Regions from separate parts of the Micromonospora jinlongensis genome, predicted to be linked through region 1. Evidence: predicted binding sites of a transcription regulator. Region 1 holds the regulator's gene; the other holds the start of a gene.
What was found. The regulator HspR, encoded in region 1, represses chaperone genes until heat shock. The targets are predictions, from matches to a motif close to TTGAGTNNNNNNNACTCAA.
Positions count from the first base shown of each region.

Region 1 (3,205 bases):
CGAGGGTCGAGAGGGGGTGGACCGGTGAGTTCGAAGGACTGGATCGAGAAGGACTTCTACGCCGTGCTCGGCGTGGACAAGGCCGCCTCCGCGGATGACATCAAGAAGGCGTACCGCAAGGTGGCCCGGGAGTCGCACCCGGACCACAACCCGGGCGACCCGAAGGCCGAGGAGCGGTTCAAGGCCGCGTCCGAGGCCTACAACGTCCTGTCGGACACGGGTCGCCGTCGCGAGTACGACGAGATGCGCTCGCTGTTCGGCTCGGGAGCGTTCCGGCGCGGCGCCCGGGGCGGAGGCCAGCCGGGTGGCATGCCGTTCGACGTCTCCGACATGTTCGGCGGCGGTGGAGGCGGCGACCGTCGCTTCGGCGGTGCCGGCTTCCAGGACCTGTTCAGTTCGATCTTCACCGGTGGCCAGGCCGGTGGGCAGGCCGCCCCGCGCGGTCCGGCCCGTGGTCGGGACGTCGAGACCGAGGTGGCACTGGACTTCGGTGACGCCGTACGCGGGGTGACGCTGCCCCTGACGCTGCGCGCCCCCGGAGTCTGCGAGACCTGCCACGGCAACGGGGCCAAGCCCGGCACCCAGCCGCGTACCTGCACGGTCTGCCACGGCGCCGGGGTGACCACCCGCGACCAGGGTGCGTTCAGCTTCTCCGAGCCGTGCCGCAACTGCCAGGGCGTCGGCACCGTGGTCGAGGAGAAGTGCCCGGAGTGCCACGGCAGCGGCGGGGTCACCAAGACCCGCACCATGAACGTACGGTTCCCGGCCGGGGTGGCCGACGGTCAGCGCATCCGGCTGGCCGGGCGCGGTGAGCCAGGCGAGCGCGGCGGCCCTGCTGGTGACCTCTTCGTGCAGGTCAAGGTTCGGCCGGACGAGCTGTTCGGGCGTACCGGTGACGACCTGACGCTGACCGTGCCGGTGACCTTCGCGGAGGCCGTGCTCGGAACGGACCTGCGGGTGCCCACGCTCGACGGCGCGGTGACCCTGCGGGTTCCGCCCGGGACGCCGAGCGGGCGGGTGCTGCGGGCCCGCGGCAAGGGTGTGGTCCGCCGCGACGGGCAGGCCGGTGACCTGCTGGTCACGTTGGACGTGGTTGTCCCGGCCCGACTGTCGGACGAGGCGCGCGCGGCACTGGAGGCGTTCGCCGAGCAGAGCCCGCCGGCGGCCCGGGAACATCTCGACGCTCGGGTGCGTCGGGTCAGTTAGTCCGATGGAGTGGACGCGGAGGTGAGCGGCATGTCGGGCGAGTTCATCGGTTCGGGTGACCCTGCCTACGAGGCCAAGGTTCTGATGATCTCGGTTGCGGCCCGGATGGCGGGGATGCACCCACAGACCCTGCGGCAGTACGACCGGCTGGGGCTGGTGCAGCCCGGCCGGGCCGCTGGTGGCGGACGTCGGTACAGCGTGCGCGACGTGGTGCTGCTGCGCGAGGTCCAGCGGCTCAGTCAGGACGACGGGATCAACCTGGCCGGCGTCAAGCGGATCATCGGGTTGGAGCGGCTGCTGGAGCAGGCGCAGCAGCGGGTGGCCCGACTGGAGGCGGAGCTGGACGCCGCGTACCGCCGGGTGGCCGAGCTGGAGTCGCTGGCCCGCTTCCCGGGTCGGGACCTGGTGCCGACCAACCGCACGTCCACCGCGCTGGTTGTCTGGCGACCTCGCCGCATGCCCGATCGCTGACCAACCGCTCACCCCGCGCTGTCTTTCGGCCCGGACCGTACCGGATTTCCCGGCGCGGTCCGGGCCGCTTCGGTTAGCCTGTCGATACGGTCCAATCGGCTTAATACGGACCTACCGGCATGGCGAGGGGGAGCGATGGCGGAGCCGGCGAAGAAGGTTGCCCAGCAGGCGGAAGAACGGTTGGAAGAACTGGCCGAGACCGTCCGCAAGAAGTTCGACAAGGTGACCGAGGGGACCTACCGGGACCGGGTCGTCGGGGGTCGGTTCGCCAGCCGGGACGACCACGGCGGCGAGAAGGACCGAGCCGAGACGGAACGGCGGCAGGACTGACCGGTGACCGACGTGCGGGCCGGGACCCACGGGGGGTCCCGGCCCGTTCGCGTCAATAGAGTGCGGGCCGGGACGCTACCTCAGCCGAGGCGGCGGTTCTCGCGGACCAGGCCGCCCTCGCACCAGTCCCGGTAGACGAAGAGATCCGGTCGGGCCAGCAGCACCCGGCCGTTGTGCGCCCAGATCTTCATCAGCTCGTCGCCGTCACGCTCGGCCTGTTCGACGAGCTTGCGGAAGCGACGCTTCGGGTGGGCCCGGAAGTTCGTCCGGATGCCGTCGGCCGCGTAGATGTAGAGGCAGTGCAACGCGAACCGCCGCGCCGGGCAGGACGGGTCCATCGCCAACTCGAAGAGCGTCAACACCAGTCGATCACCGGAGACCAGCAGGTCCCAGTCGGGCGGCATCGAAGCCAACGGCACCGAATCAGGCTGGTACGCCCAAGCTCGCAACTCCGCCGGACTCGGATCGACGGGGTTGGCGAAGCCGTGGAACGTCGATTCCTGCACGCTCACCGGCCGACCTTCCGCTCTCGCCCGCGTTGGCTGCGCTGCCTGCGGACCCTGGCTGCTGGGGCGAAACGGTAACCCGCCGTCGAGTGCTGCGGTAGTCCCCGTGGGGAGCAATTCAGCAACCGTTGGGGTCGGGGCTGCGCGGTCAGTCGTGGATCGGGACCGGTGCCGCCCGCTGGGCCGCCGCGCGGGTGCGCAGCCACCGCTTGAACCACGGGAAGTCCGGCAGCCGGGCGAGGATCGGCCCGGTCACCACGGTGATCAGGACGTACGTCGCGGCCAGGGCGGCCAACCGCGGCTCGACGCTCCCGGCGGCCACCGCGAGTCCGGCGATGACGATGGAGAACTCACCTCGGGGTACGAGTGCGAGGCCGGCCCGCCATCGGCCGGGTTCCGCGATGCCCACCCGACGCGCCGCGAGGTAGCCGGTGAGCGTCTTCGTCGCCATGGTGACCACGGCCAACGCGAGCGCCGGCAACAGCACCGGCGGGATGTCCCGTGGGTCGGTGACCAGGCCGAAGAAGACGAAGAACACAGCGGCGAACAGGTCCCGCAGGGGGGAGAGCAACTCGGTCGCGTGGTGAGCCACCGGGCCGGAGAGCGCGATGCCGACGAGGAACGCGCCGACCGCCGCCGACACCTGCAACTTCGCCGCGAGCCCGGCGATCAGCAGGGTCAGGCCGAGTACG
Region 1 is NZ_JACCHK010000001.1:4,464,560-4,467,764, forward strand. Features, by position in the region: gene dnaJ (molecular chaperone DnaJ) at 25-1,206, shown strand; gene HNR22_RS19870 (heat shock protein transcriptional repressor HspR) at 1,237-1,677, shown strand; gene HNR22_RS19875 (hypothetical protein) at 1,813-2,007, shown strand; gene HNR22_RS19880 (hypothetical protein) at 2,088-2,519, opposite strand; gene HNR22_RS19885 (cation:proton antiporter) at 2,662-3,205, opposite strand, start outside.

Region 2 (3,205 bases), 3.4 Mb from region 1:
GACTCCACCACGTTGGCGGTGGCCAGGAACAGCACGTCGGACAGGTCGAGGTCGACCTCCAGGTAGTGATCCCGGAAGGTGTGGTTCTGCGCCGGGTCGAGCACCTCCAGCAGGGCGGCGGCCGGGTCACCGGCGTAGCCGGCGTTCAGCTTGTCCACCTCGTCGAGGAGCACGACCGGGTTCATCGAGCCGGCCTCGCGCAGCGCGCGGACGATCCGGCCGGGCAGCGCGCCGACGTAGGTGCGCCGGTGACCGCGGATCTCCGCCTCGTCGCGGACGCCGCCGAGCGACACCCGGACGAAGTTGCGCCCGAGCGCACGCGCCACGGACTCGCCGAGGCTGGTCTTGCCGACGCCGGGAGGGCCGGCGAGGGCGAGCACCGCGCCGGAGCCGCGACCGCCGACCACGCCGAGGTTGCGCTCGGCACGACGGTTGCGCACGGCCAGGTACTCCAGGATGCGGTCCTTCACGTCGGCCAGGCCGGCGTGGTCGGCGTCGAGCACCGCCCGGGCCGCGGCCAGGTCCGTGTTGTCCTCGGTACGCGTGCCCCACGGCATTTCGAGCACGGTGTCCAGCCAGGTGCGGATCCAGCCCGCCTCCGGGGAGGCATCGCTGGCCCGTTCCAGCTTGCCGACCTCGCGCATGGCCGCCTCGCGGACCTTCTCCGGCAGCTCGGCGGACTCGACCCGGGAGCGGTAGTCGGCCGAGCCGTCCGGCTCGTCCTCACCCAGCTCCTTGCGGATCGCGGCGAGCTGCTGGCGCAGCAGGAACTCCCGCTGGGACTTCTCCAGCCCCTCGCGGACGTCACTGTTGATCTGCTCGGTGACCTCCTGCTCGGCCAGGTAGTCCTTCACCCAGCCGACCAGCAGCTCCAGCCGGGCGGTCACGTCCGGCGCGGTGAGCAGCTCGGTCTTCTGGTCCAGGGTCAGCCAGGGCGCGTAGCCGGCCGAGTCGGCCAGCTCGGACAGGTCGGTCATCCGCTCCACCGCGTCGATGACCTGCCAGGCGCCCCGCTGCTGGAGCACGGAGGTCACCAGGGCGCGGTACTCGCGGGCGAGTTCCCGGGCGCGGCCGGCGGGAGCGGGTTCGTCGAGTTCGGAGGCCTCGACCCAGAGTGCGGCGCCGGGCCCGGGCACGCCGGAGCCGATCCGGGCCCGGGACAGACCACGGATGACGGCGGCGGGCTCACCCTCGGGCAGCCGGCCGACCTTCTCGATGGTGGCGACCACGCCGACCGGGCCGTACTCGCCGTCGATACGCGGCACGGCCAGCAGCTTGCGGTCGCCGGTCGCCCGGGCTGCGTCGATCGCGGCCTGGGTCGTCGGGTCGAGGGTCACCGGGATCACCATGCCGGGCAGCAGCACGGCGTCGGTCAGGGGAAGTACCGGAAGAGTTGCCATCGAACACCTGCTATCGCGTTGAGTTGAGCGTGTCTCACTCAAGTAACAAAGCGTTCCCCTTGTTCCGCTCTGTGACCCAGACCACTCCAACGGCCTGTCCGGCGGGTCGCCCGGGACCGGCGGGCGACCCGACCGGGCACCTCAGGTGAGCTTGCTCTTCACCGTGTTCACGACCGAGCCGGCCACACCCGGGTTGGTGCCGTACAGGCGCGGGTCTCCCGGAGGCAGCACCGGCTCCGGGGCGTTCGCCCGCGGGCTGTCGCCGTACCGGAACTCGCCCTTGCCGTCCGGCGTGGGCCCGGACGCCCAGCGCCCCTCGTTGGCATCGGTGCCCGAGGAGAAGCTGAGGTAGGTGTAGCCGAACTCCTCGGTGAACTCGCCGGAGTCCGGGAATGCCTCGGGCACCGGCATGTCCTCCAGGCCGTCCTCCTTGAGCTGCTCGATCGCCGCCAGCCACATGTTCTGGTGCATGGTGTCGCGGGCCAGCAGGAAGCGCAGCATCTGCTTGACGCCCGGGTCGTCCGTCATGTTGAACAACCGGGCGACCTGGAGCCGACCCTGCGCCTCCGCGGTGACGTTGAGCTGGAAGTCGGCCAGCAGGTTACCGCTGGCGGTGACGAACGAGCCGTTCCAGGGCACCCCGTTGGAGTCGGCGGGCAACGCCCCGCCACCGCCGTGGATGAAGTGCGCCGGGTTCGACGCGGCGAAGGTCGCCGCGCCCCCAGGGTTGCCCGCGACGCCCTCCGACATCGACAGCGGCGCGTTGTCCAACAGTCGGGTGATCATCGTGACGATCATCTCGACGTGGCCCATCTCCTCGGTGCCGACGTCGAGCAGCAGGTCCTTGTACTTGCCGGGCAGCCGGCAGTTCCACCCCTGGAACAGGTACTGGTTGGCGACGGTCATCTCACCCCACTTGCCGCCCAGCACCTCCTGCAGGCGACGGGCGAACGCGGCGTCCGGGCCGTCCGGCTTGGCTTCGAACTGCAGGTCCTTCACATGACTGAACATCTGACCCCCTCATAACGGGAACTGGCAGAGGATGCCGTTCCCGCCTCGGTGACCCCACCGGGCCAACCCGTGTCCCGATGGGGTCAGCGCGGCGGGTGAACCGTCGGCAGCAGCACCTCCAGCGCCACGCCACGCGGTCGCAGCCGGTGCACCCGCAGCGCTCCCCCGTCCGTCACGAGGAGCTGCCGCACGATCCACAGCCCCAGCCCGGACATCCCAACCGTCGGCGCCGGACGGCGCAACGCGGACAGCAACGCGTCGTCGACCCGTCCCTCGTCGGTGACCAGGACACTCAGGCCAGGCCCACGCACTGTGGCGTACAGCCCCACCTGCCCGTCCGGTGGCCCGTGCCGCAGCGCGTTCTCCACCAGGTTGACCAGCACCTGGCGGGTCCGTCCGGCCGGCACCGGGCACGCGCCCGCCCGCCGGGTGGCCCGCGCACGCCGTCGACCGGCCGGCACCAGCGCGGCGGCCTCACGCAGGATGCCCGCCAGCGGGACGGCCGGCTCCGGCTGTGGCACCAGCGCCAGCGCGCCGGTGCCGGCGGTCGCGTCGCGCAGCAGGCTCTGCAGGTGGACGGCCTGATCGCGGGCCAACTCGGTGATCGCCCGCCGGTCGGCGCCGCTGAGTTCCCGCTGCTCGTCGGCCAGCGCGCGGGTCAGCGAGGTCAGGGTGCTGATCGGCGTACGGAACTCGTGGCACAACACCCGCAGCAGCAACTCCGAATCCGCCATCGGTGGTCGCATCTCACCCGGAGCCGGTTCGATCCGGCGCAACCCTCGCAGCAGGCCCTG
Region 2 is NZ_JACCHK010000001.1:1,082,108-1,085,312, forward strand. Features, by position in the region: gene lon (endopeptidase La) at 1-1,400, opposite strand, end outside; gene HNR22_RS04515 (manganese catalase) at 1,542-2,411, opposite strand; gene HNR22_RS04520 (sensor histidine kinase) at 2,495-3,205, opposite strand, start outside.
Region 2: a site for HspR is predicted at 1,424-1,442, ahead of lon (endopeptidase La). Genes of this name have one in related genera too.